2 regions of the Mesorhizobium sp. P2_F7 genome follow, and region 2 is predicted to be linked to the other one. Evidence: riboswitches for the same ligand, from Rfam matches in the RefSeq annotation. Region 2 holds a riboswitch; the other holds the start of a gene.
What was found. Region 2 has a riboswitch for thiamine pyrophosphate ahead of thiC (phosphomethylpyrimidine synthase ThiC). Riboswitches for the same ligand answer to the same signal wherever they lie in the genome.
Positions count from the first base shown of each region.

Region 1: another riboswitch for thiamine pyrophosphate. It lies ahead of thiB (thiamine ABC transporter substrate binding subunit); the one in region 2 lies ahead of thiC (phosphomethylpyrimidine synthase ThiC).

Region 1 is NZ_JBFUFA010000002.1:440,816-450,671, reverse strand. It holds gene AC1DZ8_RS07485 (caspase family protein) at 1-2,186, shown strand, start outside; gene AC1DZ8_RS07480 (M48 family metalloprotease) at 2,253-3,659, opposite strand; gene thiQ (thiamine ABC transporter ATP-binding protein) at 3,995-4,756, opposite strand; gene thiP (thiamine/thiamine pyrophosphate ABC transporter permease) at 4,753-6,318, opposite strand; gene thiB (thiamine ABC transporter substrate binding subunit) at 6,512-7,519, opposite strand; TPP riboswitch at 7,563-7,677, opposite strand; gene AC1DZ8_RS07460 (thiamine diphosphokinase) at 7,782-8,426, shown strand; gene AC1DZ8_RS07455 (ABC-F family ATP-binding cassette domain-containing protein) at 8,428-9,856, shown strand, end outside.
Region 2 is NZ_JBFUFA010000005.1:316,059-325,914, forward strand. It holds gene thiC (phosphomethylpyrimidine synthase ThiC) at 1-956, opposite strand, end outside; TPP riboswitch at 1,061-1,177, opposite strand; gene AC1DZ8_RS20165 (FkbM family methyltransferase) at 1,224-1,982, opposite strand; gene AC1DZ8_RS20170 (hypothetical protein) at 1,979-3,214, opposite strand; gene AC1DZ8_RS20175 (aspartate aminotransferase family protein) at 3,230-4,660, opposite strand; gene AC1DZ8_RS20180 (NAD-dependent epimerase/dehydratase family protein) at 4,729-5,736, opposite strand; gene AC1DZ8_RS20185 (EamA family transporter) at 5,733-6,167, opposite strand; gene AC1DZ8_RS20190 (FAD-binding oxidoreductase) at 6,290-7,642, opposite strand; gene AC1DZ8_RS20195 (UbiA family prenyltransferase) at 7,646-9,079, opposite strand; gene AC1DZ8_RS20200 (hypothetical protein) at 9,287-9,550, opposite strand; gene AC1DZ8_RS20205 (hypothetical protein) at 9,695-9,856, shown strand, end outside.

The DNA.
Region 1 (9,856 bases), on a different contig from region 2:
AGTACCGGAACATTCCCGCTCTCAAGAATCCTGACAACGACGTCGACGATGTGTCGAACACTTTTCGGCAGGCTGGCTTCAATGTATTCCTTGCCAAGGACGTCACCAGACTTCAGTTCGAGGAGCAGTTCCGCAACTATCTCGCGGCCGCGAACGACGCCGATCTGGCCGTCGTCTACTACTCCGGCCACGGCTTCCAGATCGGCGGCGAGAATTTTCTGATCCCGGTCGATGCCTCGCTCAAGGATGCAGCCGACATCGAGGTCCAGGCCGTGAAGCTGGATGATGTGCTTGAGCAGCTGCGCTCGAAATCCAAGATCCAGGTGATCATTCTCGATGCCTGCCGCAACAATCCGTTTCCACGCAAGGACTATTGGCTGCGCGACCAATTGATCGCCACCGGCGGCACCGGCCTCGCGCAAGTCAAAAGCTCGCAGAACACGTTGATCGCCTTTGCCACGGAACCTGGAGCAATCGCCTATGACGGGTCCGGCGATCTCAGCCCCTTCTCGTCGGCATTCTCGCGCCGGGCGCTGGCGCCGAACCAGGAGATACGGACGGTCATGGCCGCGGTGCGCCGTGATGTCGTCAAGGCCACGGATGGCAAGCAGGTTCCGTGGGAAAACTCCTCGCTGATCGACGACGTCGTGCTGATGCGTCGTGTGACCCGGCCCTCGCTGCCGCCAGTGCTGGAGAAAATCGTGCCGTCCGGCGTCGGTCCTGTCGCGCTGGACCTGCCGCAGCCTGTCGACGTGGAAGGCGGCGCGGTTACCGTCAGCATTGAAAGCCCGCCGACGCTCGGCCGGCTGACGCTGGATGGCAAAGCTGTCGAAGTGGGGCAGCCGATCCAGAGCAAGGATCTGCCGCGTCTGAAGATGGAAGTCCCCAAGGGCGTCGGCGCGCAGGAACAAGTGGACACGCTGGCCTACGCCACGCATGACGACTGGGGCGGCGAATCCAAAGGCGTTCTGGTGCTGCGGGTCAAGAGCGATGAGGGCGCCGACGGCAAGCAGATCATCGCCTCGCTCAAGGATGAGCAGAAGCAGCGGGTGCTGGAGCGCGGCATCCATATTTCCGGCGCCGCCGAGGCGATCGGGGATCGCGATGTCAAGGTTCCGGTCGGAATAGGCCCGGTGCCGCTGAAGCTGGATCTGCCGGCAAAGGATCCAGGCATCAGCCTGAAGCTCGCCAGCTATCCGGCAACGGGAACGCTGTCGCTGCCGGACCGCATCCTGTCGCCGCAATCGAGCCTGATGGCCAATGAAGTCGGTGATCTGCGTTATGAGCCGCAGGTCGGCTCGACAGCTGCCATCAAGATCGGCTTCGAAATCCGAGCCAACAATTCGTCGAAGCGAGCGACGATGACGCTGTCGCCAGAGGTCGACCCTTGCGACCAGGCGGCAGGCGAACCCCTCGACCTGCAAGGCGTGGTCCCAGGACTGCTGCCCAACGAGATCGGCGGCAACGCGGTCGAGCTTTGCCAGGCGGCGGTGAAGGCCTACCCCGACATCGCCCGCTTCCACTACGAGTTGGGGCGTGCCTTGCTGGCGTCAGGCAAGGTCGACGAAGCCAGCAAGGCGATCCAGTTGGCTGCCGACAGGGGACATGTCAGGGCCGTCTTCGAACTCGGCCGCATCGCCTCGTCCGGAATAGGAACGACTGCGGATTCCACGAAAGCCAATGGCCTCTATTCAGAAGCGTCCGCCAAGGGCGACCCTTACGCGATGACGGCGTGGGGACGAGCCTTGTTCAATGGCCTCGGCGTGAAGCGCGATACCGGCAAGGGATTGGACCTGCTGCTCAAGGCGGCGGCGATGGGGCATAGCAATGCCATGAACGATCTCGCCGTGATCTTCAAGGACGGTCGCAATGGCGTGCCCGCCGACTCGGCCCGTGCCGTGGCCTTCCTCAGGGCCGGTATCGAACGCCAGAACATCTATACGATGAGCATTCTCGGTCCTGCCGGGCGCAATGCCTTGGCGATCGCAGCCTGCAAGCCCGAAACGCAAACGATCATCAAAACAAAGGTCATTCGCACGAAGCCGCCCAAGGTCGCCAGGCCGAGAAGGGAGCCCCTCCCGAAACTGCTCGGACCGGTGCCGAGCGAAACCGGTCCATTCATTGCGCCCTGGCGGGGCGGCGGCGGCGGTAGTGGCGGACAAGGCGGCGGCGGCAGCCCTGGCTGACGGCGGCGGTCATCGGTGGCCGACCAGACCGGCTGCGAGCTGTAGCGCCGCCTGCCGGCCCGATTCTTACTTGTCGGTGACGATCTTGACCTTGTCGCCGGCCGAAACCGAGGCGCCCGGCGACATCGCGTTGAGCACCCTGAACAGATCGAGCTTGCGGTCGACGCCGACCATCTGTGCCGACAGTGAGCCCATGGTCTGGCCTGCCTGAACTGTGACAACGCGGATGTGCAACGGCTTCAGCGCCGCCTTTTCGGCCGCACTCAGGATGCGGAACGAGCCGCTGACCGAGCGCGCCACCGGGTCGAGTGTCGTGCTGGCCGACGGCGCCGCCGTTAGCAGCCGGTAGACCTGACCACCGGCACGGATCACCGCAATGTCGAACTGCCAGCCGTCGGCGCCGGCATGCGCGGTCGCCGCCTCATTGCCGTTGATCGTCTCCTGGCGCACGCTGGTGTCGTCGAGACCGGCCACCCAGCCGCTTTTGATATAGTCGGTCAGCGCACGGTCCTTGTCGATCGACACGCCGTCGAAGCGGACCGCCATATCGCCCGGGCCGGTCGCCGTCACCGCCGCAGCCGTATTGTCGATGATGAAACCGTCCGGCACGGTGAACGATACGCCGAGCCCCGGATGCAGGAAGGTCTGGCCGCGCACATAGCCTTCTTCCGGCGTGTCGCCGTACAGCAGGCCGTCAATGCCGGCCAGGAAGGAGTCACGGTCGCGCGTGCCGACGCCCGGCGCGCCGAACTGGCGGGCGTGGCGCTGCGCGAGGTCGATGCGCTGCGGCGTGTTGGGGTGCGTGGCCAGGAAGTCGAGGCTGGCATCGGTGGCGCCTGATATCGAGCGGAAATCCGTATAGGCAGACATCGACTGCAGGAAGCGGCCGGCGGCATAGGGATCGTAGCCGGCTTCGCCGATCGACTTGATGCCGATGGCGTCGGCCTCCAGCTCCTGGTTGCGCGAGAACTGCGCCAGCCTGAGCTTGCCGCGGATCAAGGCCGCCTTGGCGGTCGGGCTGTCGCCGAGCACATCGGAGACCACCTTGGTCGCCAGGCCTTCCTCGGCCTCGAGCTGCTGGCGCTGCAGGCCATGGTTGGCGGTTACGTGGCCCATCTCATGCGCGATGACGGCGGCGAGCTCGGCCGAATCATTGGCCAGCGCCAGGAGGCCGCGAGTGACGTAAAGATAGCCGCCCGGCAGCGCGAAGGCGTTGACGTTGGGCGAATTGAGGATGGTGATGCGATAGGTCTGGGTCGGATTGGCCGACACCACGGTCAGGCTGCCGACAACCTTGGCCACCATGCGCTCGAGCTTGGGATCGGAATATTCGCCGCCATAGGTGGCAAGGATGCGCGGGTGCTGCGCCTTCGCCAGTTCGGCGAGCTTGCTGTTGGCGGCGACATTGTCGACCGTGATCGGCTTGTCGGACGGCTGGAAGCCGGATTCCTGCACTTCCGGAGGCGTGAACATCTGGCAACTGGCCAGCGCCACGGCAAGGCCGGCCAGCGCCAGGAAGCGCGCCAGCGGTCTGCGTCTCAAAGTGTCAGTGCCGGTCGACAGCACGGCGTCCCTTCAGCTCTTGGCGCATGACCTGGACCCAGGGGTCCGCGCCAGCGAAAATCGAATTTTCGGTGGCAATCCTGCACAAATCAAAAAACCTACAGCGTTTTTGCGCATCCGGATGGATGCGGCGCTGTAGGGGGCAAATCACGGCTCGTGCCGGACCAGTACTGGGCGGACCTAGCCACATCAGCTGGACCATGGCAAGCAAGCGCCACATCACCTGTAGCCGGTTTGGTCGTAAATTATGTCCGCTTCCGGGCAATATCGCGTGATCCGCCCGAACTTGCGCCGATATAGCGCCGAAACGCTTCAGGGCCAGTGCCCTCGAAAAAATCGGCGGCAGATCCCGTGGCGGCAACCCTGCCATTGTCCAGAAAAACCATCTGCTCGCCGATGCGGCGCGCGTCTTCCGGCTGATGGGTGACGAACAGCACCGTCATCGCGCGCTCGGCATGGACGCCGGCCACCAGGTCGAGCATGTCGTCGCGCAGCGCGGGTCCGAGCGAAGCGAACGGCTCGTCGAGCAACAGCACCGGCCGGTCGCGCACCAGCACGCGGGCGAGCGCCACGCGCTGCCTTTCGCCGCCGGAGAGCTCGCGCGGCAGCCGCTTTTCCTTGCCGGCGAGGCCGACACGCTCGAGCGCCTCGGCGATTGCCGCGCGATCGGTTTGCGTCAGGCTAAGCGACGGTGAGCGGCCGAGCCCGACGTTCTTTTCCACCGAGAGATGGGCAAAGAGGTTGTTCTCCTGGAACACCATCGAGACCGGCCGCGCCGAAGGCGCGGAAGCGCCAACATCGACGCCGCCGATCAGCACGCTGCCGGATTGCGGCGTCTCGAAGCCGGCCACCAGATTGAGGAGCGTCGATTTTCCCGAACCGCTGGCGCCCATGATGGCGGTGATCTTCGAGGCAGTGAATTCGACATCGAACAGGAACGGCGTCTCGCCATAGCTGAACGCAACCTTGTCCAACCGCACGGCCGCGCCTTTGTTGGCGGAATTCACGATCTTTCTCCTCGTCCCAACCAGTCCGCCGCGACCACCAGGGCGAGGCAGACCGCCCCGAGCAGCAAAGCGAGTCCGGCGGCGTCGGCTGTGCGGTAGCTGCCCATGCGCGCCAGCAAGAGATAAGGCAATGTCTGCACCGAATCGCTGCCGAACAGCGCGATGACGCCGAGATCGCCGAGCGACAACGCCATGGCGAAGGCAAAGCCGGTGGCCAGGGGCCGCCGCAGCGACGGCCAGTCGATCAGACGCAGCCGGCTCCAGCCCGAAATGCCGAGCTGCGCGCACAGTTTTTCATGGCGTTCGCTCGCCGCGTCATAGGCGGGGCGCATGGCGCGGATGGCAAAGGGCATCGCCATCACCGCGTTGACGGTGACGACCATGATGGGCGCGATGGCAAAGACATCGCTGACGGTGCGCAGCAAGAGAAACCAGCCGGCACCGATGACGATGGGCGGCACGACGAGTACAAAACCGGCGCCGGTGTCCATGGCGTGCTCGAGAAGCGGGCGAGCGCCGCCATGGCGGCGCAGGGACAGCGCCCGACGCGCCATGATCAGCGACAGCGACAGCGCCACCGAAAGCAGCGCCGCCAGCAGGCCCAGGACGGCACTGGTCAGCGTCGCCTGGCGCACCGCGCTCTCGCCTGCCAGCCGGCTCAGATCGGCGCCAAGGCCCGAAGTGACGATGGCGGCCATCGGCCCGGCGACGAACAGCAAGGCGAGCACGATCAGGATGGCATTGAACGCCGTTTCGACCGGGCCGGCCGAGAGATAGCGGCGCGGCGCCACCGGCAGGTTGGCGTCGCCGGTCACATTGGCGCCAAGCCGCGTTAGCGCCAGCACGACGGCGAAGGTCAGCGCAATCTGCAGCAATGTCAGTGTGACAGCCCGCGCGGGATCGAAATCGAAGCGCAGCGCTTGGTAGATGGCGACCTCCAGCGTCGTCGCCGCCGGCCCGCCGCCGAGGATCAGCACAATGGTGAAGGAGGTGATGCAAAGCATGAAGACAAGGCCGGCGACGCCCGGCAGTGCTGCCCGCAGCACCGGCCATTCGATCAACCGGAAGGCTGGTCTGGCCCCCATGCCGAGCTGGCTTGCCAGCCGCCATTGATCGGCCGGCACCGTGCCGAGCGCCTCAAGGAACAGCCGCGTCGCCAGCGGCAGGTTGAAGAAGACATGCGCGACGAGAATGCCCGACAGGCCATAGACATCGGGCCAGCTTTGGCCACCGACCGCGGTGAAGTAGCCGGCCCGGCCATAGAGCGCCAGTATGCTCAGCGCCGCGACAATGGCCGGCAGTGCCAGCGGCACGGTAAACAGTTGCAGGATGAAACCGCGGCCAAAGAAGCGCGGATGCCGTGACAAAGCGCGGGCGACGAAGAGCGCCGGCACGACGGAAAGCAGCGTCGAAAGCACGGCCTGCCAGAGCGTGAAGCGGACGACGCGCAGGAGATAGAGATCGAAGGCGGATACGGCGCCGGCGAGATCGTGCGCGCCTTCGCGGACGAGCCCGGCAAAGGCGCCACCGATCAGCAGCGCGATCGCCGCGAGCGCGACAATGCTGGCGGTGACGCGGGGATCAGAGGATGCGCGCGTTCCACCCTCCCCCTTGTGGGGAGGGTCGGAGCGCGGATGCCGCGAAGCGGTGTCCGCGAGCCGGGGTGGGGGTGAGGCTGGGTTCAACGTCGCTACCCCCACCCCGCTCCGCTTCGCGGATCGACCCTCCCCACAAGGGGGAGGGTGAAGAGGGCGCTCACTTGCTCATCACCGCCAGCCACTCATCCACCCAGGCCTTGCGATTGGCCGCAACTTCTTCCGGGGAAAACAGCAGCGTCTTCGCCGGCTTCACCAGCTTATCAAACGCCGGGTTGAGCGGCTTGTCGGTCTTGCCTGCCGGGAACATCCAGTTGGTCTCGGGAATGACGTCCTGGAATTTCGGCCCGGTCATGAAGGCCAGGAACCTTGCCGCCAGCGGGTTTTTCGCGCCCGTGGTGGTGATGCCGGCGACCTCGATCTGCAGATACTCGCCTTCCTCGAAGGACGCCGCCTGATAGCGCTCGGTGTTCTCGGCCACCATGTGGTAGGCCGGCGACGTCGTGTAGGACAGCACCATGGGCGCCTCACCCTTGGTGAACAGGCCATAGGCCTCGCTCCAGCCCGGCGTCACGGTCAGTACCTTAGGCTTGAGCTTCGCCCATGCCTCCGGCGCCTTGTCGCCATAGACCGACTTGACCCACAGCAGCAGGCCAAGACCCGGCGTCGACGTGCGCGGATCCTGGATGACGATCTTGTCGGCAGCAGCGCCTTCGACCAATTCCTTCAGGCTCTTCGGCGGGGTCTTCAGCTTCTCAGTGTCGTAGACGACGGCGAAATAGCCATAGTCGAAGGGCACGAAAACATCGTCGCTCCAGCCGCCCGGCACGCTGTTTTCAGCCACCGCGCCATGCGGGACAAACAGGCCGGAGGCCTTGGCCTCGGCGGTGAGGTTGGTGTCGAGACCAAGCACGATATCGGCCTTGGTCGAGGCCCCTTCGAGCTTGACGCGGTTGAGCAGCGCGACGCCATCGGCAACCGAGACGAAGTCGACGCTGCAGCCGCATTCGGCCTCGAACTCCTTCTTCACCGCAGGACCCGGGCCCCAGTCGGCGGTGAAACTCTCATAGGTATAGACGGTGAGTTTGTCCTGCGCGGACGCAGGGCTTGCCAAAAGCGAAACAGCAACACCCAGGGCTGGGACAAGACGGGACAAAATCATGCGCATCGGCGCCTCCTTCGTTCGTGTTGAAAGGAATTGAGGCGTCGGTCTGTCCGAAGCGTCTAATCCCTCCGCCGGTACAAACCGGATCAGGTTCAGCGGGTTGGCGAGACTGCCTCTCAGCCGGTCCGCGAAGATCGCGTCCGGCACCCCGTTAGAGCGCCTCGACACATAGGCCCGGCCAAGGTGCCACGCAAGCGGAACTTTGCCGGCGGTGGTGGCTCTCGGCCTTCCGTTTCGCCGGCGGGGCTGGTAAGGGCCACCGGATATGAGCACATTCACCATCCTGCTAGGCGGCGATCTCGTCCGCACGCCGCGGCTCGACCGCCAGGTCGAGGGTTCGCGCATCATCGCCGCCGACGCCGGCATCGGTCATGCCCGGATGCTCGGCCTGATGCCGGAGCTATGGGTGGGCGATTTCGATTCCGTGCCGGCGGACCTGCCCGCCGATCTCGCCGCCGTGCCGCGCCAGATATTTCCGCCGGAAAAGGACAAGACCGACGGCGAACTGGCCATCGCCGCTGCACTGGACCGCGGCGCCACCAGCCTGGTTCTGGCCGGGGCTTTCGGCGGCAAACGCGCCGACCACGCCTTCCTGCATCTGGCGCTCAGCCTGCGTCTGGCCGAGGCCGGCACAAAAGTGCTGTTGACCAGCGGCGCGCAGGAAGGCGTCCCCCTCCTGCCCGGCAAGGCCGGCTTCGACTATGCCGACGGCACGCTGTTTTCGGTGCTCGGCTTCTCCGATCTCTCGGGCCTGACCGTTTCCGGCGCCAAATGGCCGCTCGACCATGTCGAGGTCACCTTCGGCTCGTCGCTGACCATCTCCAACGAAGTGAAAGGCCGGCTCGAAATCGCGCTCGGCCACGGCCGCGCGCTGCTGCTCGCTCACCCCTTCCCCTTGCCTGAAAGCTGATATGGCCCCGCCCCTTCTCAATCTCGACGGGATAAGACTGACCTTCGGCGGCGCACCGTTGCTCGACGGCGCCGAACTCACGGCATCAGCCGGCGACAAGATTGCACTCGTTGGTCGCAACGGTTCCGGCAAGTCGACGCTGCTCAAGATTGCCGCCGGGCTGATCGAGCCGCAGGACGGCGAGGTCTTCCGCCAGCCTTCGGCGACGGTGCGTTATCTCCCGCAAATGCCCGACATGGAGGGCTTTGCCAATGTGCGCGCCTATGTCGAGGCGGGGCTCGGGCCGGCCGACGATCCCTACCGCGCCACCTATCTGATGGAGCATCTCGGCCTTGCCGGCACGGAAAGCCCCAACGACCTCTCCGGCGGCGAGGCGCGGCGCGCAGCACTTGCCCGCGTCATGGCGCCGGAGCCTGATATTCTGCTGCTTGATGAGCCGACCAACCATCTCGATCTGTCCGTCATCGAATGGCTGGAAGAGGAGCTTGTCCGCACCTCGTCGGCGCTGATCGTCATCTCGCATGACCGCCGCTTCCTCGAGCGCGTGTCGCGCGCCACCGTCTGGCTCGACCGCGGCCAGACCCGCCGCCTCGACAAGGGCTTTGGCCATTTCGAGGAATGGCGCGACCTGGTGCTGGAAGAGGAAGAACGCGAGCAGCACAAGCTCGGCCGCCAGATCGTGCGCGAGGAACACTGGCTGCGCTATGGCGTGACGGCGCGACGCAAGCGCAACATGCGCCGGCTCGGCGAATTGCAGACCATGCGCCAGCGTTTTCGCGGCCATCGCGGCGCCGAAGGCTCGGCCACCATGGTGGCCAGCGACGCCGCCGAATCCGGCAAGCTGGTGATCGAGGCCAAGAACATCGAGAAGAGCTTCGGCGACCTCACCGTCGTCAAGGGCTTTTCGACCCGCATCCAGCGTGGCGACCGCGTCGGCCTGGTCGGGCCGAACGGCGCCGGCAAGACGACGCTGTTGAAAATGCTGACCGGTGAGTTGAAGCCCGATGCCGGCTCGGTGCGGCTCGGCACCAATCTGGAGATCGCCACGCTCGACCAGAAGCGCGAGGCGGTCGATCCCCAGGAGACGCTGGCGCAATATCTCACCGACGGACGCGGCGAGAACCTCGTCATCAATGGCGAGCAGCGCCATGTCGTCTCCTACATGAAGGATTTCCTGTTCAAGCCCGAACAGGCGCGCACGCCCGTGCGTGAGCTGTCCGGCGGCGAGCGGGCGCGGCTGATCCTGGCCCGCGTGCTGGCGCGGCCGGCGAACCTTCTGGTGCTTGATGAGCCGACCAATGATCTCGACATGGAGACGCTGGAACTGCTGCAGGAATTGGTTGCCGGCTTTGCCGGCACCGTCATCTTGGTCAGCCACGACCGCGATTTCCTCGACCGCACGGTGACCAGCGTGATTGCGCCCGACGGCG
Region 2 (9,856 bases):
TTCACGGTGAGCGGGATGTAGTGCAACCGCACGCCGGCATGGATGGTAAAATAGTCGACGCCCTGCTCGGCCTGCTCGATCAGCGTGTCGCGATAAACCTCCCAGGTCAGGTCTTCAGCGATGCCGCCGACCTTTTCGAGCGCCTGATAGAGCGGCACCGTGCCGATCGGCACCGGCGCATTGCGAACGATCCATTCGCGGATGTTGTGAATGTTGCGCCCTGTCGAAAGGTCCATCACCGTGTCGGCGCCCCAGCGGATCGCCCACACCATCTTCTCCACCTCTTCGGCCATCGAGGAGGTGACCGCCGAGTTGCCGATATTGGCGTTGATCTTCACCAGGAAATTGCGGCCGATGATCATCGGCTCGCTTTCGGGATGGTTGATATTGGCGGGAATGATAGCCCGTCCGCGCGCCACCTCGTCGCGCACGAACTCCGGGGTGACGAAGTCGGGGATATCAGCGCCAAAACTTTCGCCGTCGCGCTGCAACTGGCCGCGCAGCATCTCGCGGCCGAGATTCTCGCGGATGGCAACGAATTCCATCTCAGGCGTGATGATGCCGGCGCGCGCATAGGCAAGCTGGGTCACCGCCTTGCCTGCCGTGGCTTTGAGCGGCCGGTTGCGAACCGGAAATTCCGGCGTCAGGCGCTCGCCGGCGGCAAATCCGTTGTCTTCCGGCCGCACATGGCGGCCGTCATAGGCTTCGACATCGCCACGCGCCGTGACCCATTCGTGCCGAAGTCGGGCAAGGCCCTTTTCGATGCTGGTTTCGACAGCCGTATCCGTATAGGGCCCGGATGGATCGTAGACGGTGACGGGCGGCTCGCCGGCCGTCGGATGAACAGAGATTTCGCGCATCGGCACCGCGATGTGCGGATGGAGGATACCGGGCTTGTGGATCTTGCGGGAGGCAGGCAGCGGTCCCGTCGAAACGGCGGGGGTAAAGGCATTCATTGTGAGGCTCCTTTGCTCGTGCATTGGAGACCCAGTTCTGTGCCGGAAGGATGAAAAGACGCCTTGGCCGCCCTGTTCGAAACAGGACCTCGGGCATGGAATCCCGCAAAGCGCTTGCACCGTCCCTACGCCAGTATGAACTGGATCAGGTTCAACGGGTCACTGCGCTGCGAAAGCCAGCAGTATCTCAGCCCCTTGTCGGGACCCCCCTGGTGAATGCGTCAAGTTGAACGGGCTAACGTGGTTTTGTCAAGCGACTCTGCCGGCTCAGGCGAAAGCCCAGATATCCTCGGCCTGGAAGCCGACCTGGTAGCCTGCGGTCTTCAGCTTGACCACGACCTGGCCGATCTCGGCTGCCGGCAGTGCGCCGACCTCGACCTTGATCATGCCGGGACGATAGCGCTTGAGGTCGAGCTGTTCGAAGACGATCCAGTCCGCACCCTCGCAATCGACCAGGAAGGCGTCGATATGCGTGACGCCGTTGCGGTCGAGCAGGGTCTGCAACGTTTCCGACGGCACCTCGATATCCCTGAGGTGCGGCGCGAACTTGTTGAAATTGGCGTCTGCCTCGCCCCAGGCGTTCTTGCCCGACATCAAATTGGTGTCGGTGACCGACGAGCAGCCGATGAACTCGATCGGCAGCGTGCCGGCCTCGAGCGCTGCTGCATCGAAAGTGTGGACGGTGATCGTGCCCTTGGTTTTGGTCACCGCAACCGGCTCGATGATGAATCGGGTCGTGTCGGGATAGTTGGCGCGCAGCCGCTTCTGATTGTACGGGATCGGCTCGACCAGCACGGCCCGCGCCCGCGGAATGCGATGCAGCCACGGCGTGACGTCGTCGAACAGCGCGCCGTCGCAGGCGCCGACATTGACCATCTGGAACGGTTGCCCGCCACCGCTGAAGCGCGCCTTCAGCGCCGCCTTGGCCAGGAATTTCGTGCCATGCAGCGCCGGCCCGCGATCGAGTAGGCCGGCGGGCAGACCGAGTGAAAGGGCAATGCGCGCCAGACCGGATACAGAACTCATGGCTTATCTCCGGGAAGGGCGTGCAAGGCGATGGGCCGCCTTCCATTCAGGTTTGCCGACGCCCACAGCGCCATGACCGGACCCACCAGCAGCAGGAAGGGCGGCAAAAGGTTGGGGAAATAGATGCGGGTGTCGTGGATCGGAAAGACGGTGAATTTCGCCAGCACGCCAAGCACAAGTGCTGCCAGCAGGATGCCGGCGCGGCGATCGAGCCGGAAGCCGGCGCGGCTGAGCGCAAACCACCCGGCCAGAGCCAGCACCGAAACGCCGACCCAGCTGTTGAGCTCAATGGCGCGAAGGAAGGACGCGGCAAACGCCTTGAGATAGGCGGCGACCGAAAACGGCGGCTCGAAGCCATCCATATTGTAGTGCTGCTCGATGCTGGAGAACCACAGATGCGGCCACCAGCCGGGATGCTGCGCCCAGTGCGAGATGGCGAAATAGGCGACAAAGGACGCGGCAAAGCCGGCCAGCGCGCCCCATGCCCGCTGCCGGAAAACCACCAGCAGCACGGCGAAGATGGCAAGGAAAACAATATTGTCCGGCCGCGCCATGAAGGCGAGGAAGAGCAGGACCGCGGTTGCCACTTCGCGGCCACGCACATAGGCAAGCAGCCCGCCGAGGAACAGCGCGGAACACAACAGATCCGGCGTCGAGGCGCGTGCCGCATCGCCGAAATCGGCCATGATCAGCACCGCGCCGACCACCGGCGCCAGCGCGAGCGCGCCTTCGGTTCGCAGCCACAAAAGCACGATCGCACCGAACAGCAGCACCGAGACCACCTGCAGCACCCGCATCGCCTCGACCGGCGACATCACCGCGCCCATCGTCGACAGGATCTCGGCGTAGAGGAACTTGATCCGGTACATGCCGAGCAGCGAATGGAAGTCGGCGGCATCTTCAGCCATATGGCTGCGAAAGCCACCGCCATCGTCGGTCAGCGCCTTGTAGTCGGCCGCCGACACGCCGGCCTGGACCGTGCTGTAGGCATAGTCATGCAGCGCCTGCGCATCGGGATAAGTGCCCTCCTCGGCAATGGCGAGATAGGGCAGCATGTCCCAGTTGGCGTCGGGCATCGTCCAGGCGGTAAAGGCCGTGACCAGGATGTAGAGCGAAAACGCGATCGCGCCGATCGGCGCCGCCCATCGCGCATAAGTCCCCTCGCCCCACGCCAGAGCGGCCGCGGTCAGCCGGTCGAGTGTGTTTTGCGCGGCGGGAGGCTTGCTCAGCATCATCAGGCTCGGGACTTAGCGGACTTGGCTTTTGACGAAATCCTTCACGATCGACACGATGCCGCGCGACAGCAGGCTGTCGAAGGCATCGACGAAACGGTCGACATGCTCGCGCTGGCAGATCAGCGGCGGCTCGAGGCGGATGACGTTGCGGTTGTATTCGGTGAAGGCGACGAGCACGTCATAGTCGCGCAACAACAGCGCGCCGACGAAGCCCGACAACGAGCCCTTCAGCTTGTCGTCGAGCACGCTGACGATCGGCCGCAGCACCATCGGCAAGGTCTGCGAGAAGTCGTGGAACTCGAGCCCGACCATGAAGCCTTTGCCGCGCGCGTCCTTGATGATCTTCGGATATTTTTCCTTCAGCGCCTGCAGCCGCTGCAGCAGGTACTCGCCGGTCGAGGCGGCGTTGTCGATCAGCCCCTCGTCATAGAGCACGTTGATGCCTTCGATCGCGGTGACGCAGGCCTCGCCCATGCCGCCGAAGGTGGCCATGGCGTGGATCATCGCCGTCTTCGGCGTGCCATAGGCCTTCATATAGACCTCGCGCCGCGCGATCATCGCGCCGACCGCCGCCTTGCCGGCGCCAAGCGACTTGGCCAGCGCCGTCACATCCGGCACCACACCGTAGTGTTCGAAGGCATAGAAGCGGCCCGAACGGCCGTAGCCGCACTGCACTTCGTCGGCCACCCACAGCACGCCATACTGGTCGCACAGCGCACGCAGCTTCTGCCAGTATTCGGCGGGCGCTTGGATGATGCCGCCGCCACCCTGGATGGTTTCAAGCACGATGACGCCGACCTCAGGATCGGAGCGGAATAGCCTCTCAACCGCCTCGATGTCGGCGAACGGAATGCGCACCGTATTGTCGGCCATCTTGAAATCGGCGCGGTAGAGCTGGCCGTCGGTGATACCCAGCACACCCTTGGTCTTGCCGTGAAAGGAATTCTCGGCATAGACGATTTTCGGGCGCTTCGGGCCGGCGGCGCGCTCGGCGAGCTTCACCGCCGCCTCCATGGCCTCCGAGCCGGACGAGCCCAGAAACACCATGTCGAGATCGCCGGGCGAGCATTTGGCGATGTTGTGCGCAAGCGCTGCCGCATATTGCGACATGAAGGCGATGGCGATTTCCTGGCGCTTTTCCTCCTGGAACTTTTTCCGCGCTTCCAGGATGCGCGGATGGTTGTGGCCGAAGGCCAGCGAACCGAAACCGCCGAAGAAGTCGAGGATCTTGCGGCCGTTCTGGTCGATGTAGAACATGCCTTCGGCGCGTTCGATCTTGATCTTGTGAAAGCCGAGCAGCTTCATGAAGTGCAGCTGGCCCGGGTTGAGATGCGCCTTGAACAGGTCGGTCATGCGCGCGACATCCATCGACTTCGCCTGCTCGACGCTGATCAGTTCGGGCTTGGCAATAGTGGCGGGCGATAGCGCCGGCGCACTGACCATGGTGCGCGCGTTCGTCTGCTCAGGCTTGGCCATGACGGTCATCTCGGAGTTCTCCTGGTCGTCCCATCTTATTCGGCAGGGACATGATTGGCGGTGACGGCAAGGCCGTCCTTCTTGGCGCGGTATTCGTTGTAGGCGGCGATCAGCATGTCCTCGTCGCGATATTGCGGCACCCAGCCGAGCTGGCGCTCGGCCTTCGACACGTCGAGAACGCACTCCTCATCGGCGATCAGATATTGTTCCGGATCCATGATCGGCATGTTCATGAGATCGAGCAGGTCGAGCGTGCGTTTGACCGCCCAGCCCGGCGTCGGGATCAAGAGCGACTTCGACTCGGCATGCTTGATCAGGTCGCCGAGCAATTTCTTCACCGGCGGCGGATTGAGCGAGCCCAGATTATAGGCCTCGTTGGGCACGCCGACCTTCCAGGCCGCGCGGGCGGCCTCGGCGCAGTCGAACACCGAGATGAACTGATAGGGGTTCTTGCCCGAGCCGATCATTGGCACCGGAAAATTCCAGTCGATCAGCTTGAACAGTTTTTCCAATATGCCGAGCCGGCCGGGGCCGATGATCAGGCGCGGCCGAAACAGCGAGATCGACATGCCGCGCTTGCGCCATTCGGCGGCGAGCTCCTCGGTCTTCTGCTTCGACCAGCCATATTCGCCGAGCGGCGCGACCGGGTGCTCCTCGGTCATCGGCTGGGTCACCGTGTGGCCGTAGATCATGTCGGTGGTGTAGTGGACGAGCTTGGGTGTGCCGGCTTTGTCCATCGCCTGCATGATGTGTTCGGTGCCGTGGAAATTCACCGGGAAGAAGAAGTCGTGGCGCTTGGCGCGCACCTGGATCGGCGACAGCATCTTGGCCGACAGATTGTAGACCATGTCGTCGGTCTTCAATCCGACTTTGGCCACCGAGGCCGGATCGGTCACATCGCAGGTGACGAAGCGGACCGAACGGTAGTGCGGCAGGTCGCTCTTGACGATGTCGGCAACGACAACCTCTTCACCGTCGGCCACAAGCTTCGGGGCAAGATGACGGCCGACGAAGCCGTCACCGCCGAAAATTATATGTCTCATCGAACGGTCTCGCTGTTGCTGATCTTGTCGGAGCTGATGGAAGCCGTCTGGTCCTCATGCCCGCGCCCGCTTTGCGCGATCAGCACCGTGCCGACGCAGATGAAGGCGATGCCGGAAATGCGCCAGGCGTTGAGGTCCTCGCGGAAGATGAAGTAGGCGAAGATCGCCACCGCGACATAGGCAAGGCTGAGGAACGGATAGGCAAAGCTGAGCTCGACCTTGGACAGCACATAGAGGTGCGAGGCCATCGAAATGACGAAGGTGCAAAGGCCGAGGAACACCCATGGGCTGAAGACGATATGCAGGAGCTTCAGAAGCGGGTTGGTGCCTTCGAACGAAATCGGGCCAAGCGACATCATGCCTTGCTTCAGCATCAGCTGCGCCGCGGCATTGGTCATGACTGTGAACAGAATGAAGACGATATATTTCATATTTTCCACCCGCCGCTCGCGACGGTCCTACCGCTAATCTGCAAACATTTCGTGAAGTCACGACAATGTTTGAGTAAACCATCGAACTTTCGGTCTATTGCCACGATTTATTCAAATTGTACCTATTCCGCTGCCTCGACGCGCCCCCTTGGCATCTCCAGTTTTTTCGCCGTCCGCAGCCAAAAACTGGACATGAACGCCGGGTCGCGCAACGCTTCCAGCCGCTGCCAATCCGGGAAGGAGGCGGCGAAAGTCTCGGCGCTCATGCGCGCATCCTTGTAGGGATTGACCGCCCCGCCGGCGGCGACCGTGATGCGGTCGAGCTCGCCAAGCAGTGCCAGTGTCTTGCCGCCGCGATTGGGGAAATCGAGCGTCAGCGTGAAGCCGGGCCGCGGAAAGGACAGCAGACCCGGCGAGCGGATCGAACCGAAGCGCTTCAGCACGGTGAGGAAGGAGCCCTGCCCTGCCCGCCGCGCCGCGTCGAGCAGCGCCGGCACAGCCTGGCGCGCGGCATTTTCCGGCACCACGCTCTGGTGCTGGTAGAGACCTTTTGGGCCATAGAGCCGGTTCCAGTCACTGACACCGTCTAGCGGAAAGAAGAAGCCCTGATAGCCGGTTTGGCGCGGCGCCGCCGAGCGCCCTTTGTTCCACCGGTAGGCGGCGTTGAAGGCAGTCAGGAACGGCCGGTTGAGCACGTTGAACGGCGGCTGGACCGGCACCGAAAGGCGGGAGCCGGCACGAGACGCGGCATGCGAGCCATGCTCGGCGTGATTGCCCGACAGCAACAGGCCGCGCCCGCGGCCATGGCCGCCGGCAAGCTGGTCGATCCAGGCGACGGCATATTCATTGGCCTGGTCGGCGGCCTCGGCCAGTTCGAAGAATTCACTGAGATCGGCAAACCGCGTCGCCGTCTCGACCATGTCGAGCGAAGGCACCCGCATCAGCCGGATCGAGGCCGACAGGATCAGGCCGGTGAGCCCCATGCCGCCGATCGTCGCCGCAAACAGCCGGGCATTGTCCACTGCCGAGCAGGTGTAGGTCCGCCCGTCCGAACGCAGCAGCGTCAGCGATTCGACATGGCAGCCAAAGGTGCCGCGCCGATGATGGTTCTTGCCGTGAACGTCGTTGGCGATGGCGCCGCCAAGGGTGACGAACTGGGTGCCCGGAACCACCGCCGGAAAGAAACCGTAGGGTGCGGCGTGCGCAATGATGTCGCACAGCAACACGCCGGCTTCCGCTTCGAGCACGCCGGTTTCGGCATTGAAGGCGCCGATACGGTTCAGCGGCCGCATGTCGACGACCGCGCCCGCTTCGTTCTGGCAGGAATCACCGTAGGAGCGACCGTTGCCATAGGCGAGCAAGCTGTCTGCCTTCGCCTTGCCGCCCTTCATCAACCCAATAGCCGTGTCAGCCGCGACGGTCCGCTTTGCGGCAGCCGTGGCGCGGCCGAAGCTCTGGAACCGTTCGCCCACCATGCCCTACCAGCCTCCGGCGACCAGCAGTGCTGCGCCGATAACCACGATGATCTGGCTGCGCCAGTCGCGGATGATGAAGACGACCGGATCGTCGTTCATCTCGTCGCGACGCGCCAGGATCCAGACGCGCATGGTCAAATACAGCACGATCGGCGCCAGCGGCCAGACCAGCCAGGGATGCGGATAGAGTTCGCGCACGGCGGCGCTGTCCATGTAAAGCGCCAGCACCAGCGCCGAGGAGAAGGCCGACGCCATTCCCGCCTGGGCGACGATGTCCTGGTCTTCGATGCGGTAGCCACGGCCGGCAATGCGCTCGCCCACCGGAATGGCTGTGGTGCGCAGTTCGACATAGCGCTTCACCAGCGCCAGCGACAGGAAGAAGAAAATCGAGAAGGCGAGCAGCCAGAATGAGACCTCGACGCCGGTCGCCGCAGCGCCCGCCAGCACGCGCACCGTGTAGAGGCCGGCCAGCGTCAGCACGTCGACCAGAAGCATGCGCTTGAATGACAGCGAATAGGCCGTGGTCACTACAATGTAGCCGGCGAGCACACCCAGGAACTCGATCGGCAGCAGAAGTCCGGCGGCGATGCCGATCGCCAACAGCGCGGCCATTGCGCCGAGGCCGAAGGGGATCGACAGCGCGCCGCTGGCGAATGGCCGGTTACATTTGGTCGGGTGCTTGCGGTCGAGCGCAAGGTCAAAGAAATCGTTGAGGATGTAGATGGCCGAAGCCACCGCGCTGAAGGAGACGAACGCCAGCAGGCATTGCCAGATCATGTTGGTGTTGAAGTATTCGTGCGACAGCACCATCGGCACCGCGATCAGCGAATTCTTCAGCCACTGATGCAACCGCAGCATCCTGACGAATGTCTTCAATGTCCTTTTCGGCGCCGGCAGCACTTCGGCGCTATTGGCGGCCTGCCAGCGCTTCGCATGGCGGTCAGGCGCCACGACGATGGCGTCGCGCGCGGCTTCGAAAACCTTGAGATCGTGACGGCTGTTGCCGGCATAGTCGAAACCGCCATCGCCATAGGCGGCAATGAGCGCGTCGCGCTTGCGGCCCGAGGTCATGTTGTGTGGACCGTCGGTCGCCAGCACATAGTCGAATATGCCCAGATGGGCGGCGATCGTCTCGGCGAACTTGCGTGGCGTACCTGTCGCCAGCACGATCTTGCGGCCATCGGCATGCTCGGCCCGCAGGCGTTGCAGCAACGCTTCGCGATAGGGCAGCGAGGCCGGATCGATGTCGATGCGGTCGGCAATGGCTTGCTTCAGCCGCGCCGGGCCGGCGGCCAGCCAGAACGGAACCAGGAAGATATAGAGCGGATTCTTCTTGAGAAGGATGAACAGACCTTCCCACAGAAGATCGGTCGCAATCAGCGTGCCGTCGAGGTCGACCGCAAGCGGGATTGCGTTCTTGTCCGACCGCGCATCCATGTCTGTCCTGTCCTGCTCATAAACCCGTCGCGCCGTGTTTCGGCGTCTTCGCAAGGGTATAGCGGCGGAACGGCGTAGTGAACGTTAAAACGCCTGGTTGCAGCCGGTAGACGCGACGATATTTCCCGCGTCATTGTTAAGCAATTGCTACCACCAACAATAAAAGGCCGGGCATTGCCCGGCCTCTACAAGAGCTACCCGCTAATGTTACTTGATGCGGGCGACGCCGCCCGAAATCTCGACCGTTTCCGAGCCGGTCAGGGCCTCGAGGTCACCATTCGGCAAGGTGACGAAACAGCCGTTGGGGCAGAATTCCACGGTCTCGCCGGCGGCCAGCGCCAGCTCCGTCTTGCCGCCGCCTTCCGTCACGATCAGCGTACGGGTCTCAGCGTCCTTGTTGACCGCGCTGGCGGCAAAGGCCGAGCCATTCGCTGCGGTAAGAGCGATGGCGACGACGAGCGACTTCCACATTTTGCAATATCGGTGTTTCCACACCGCCTCTGTTGCATTTCGCAAGGCATTATCGCCTTTGCATGTGAGCTTATATGAGATGCAAGCTGAACCGCAACTGAATGCCGCATTCATGCCGCAATTGGTTTGGGAGCGCATGGACTGATGAACAGCAAAGAGCCTTACCCCTACCCGCTGCACACCAACCGTGAGCTGGCGATGATGCTTGCCGGGGAAAAGCCCTTCGCAATGTTCGCCCACGAGCGCGTCGACGGAGATGAAAAGTCCGACGTCCTGGCCAACCAGGATTTCGCAACACATGTTGCA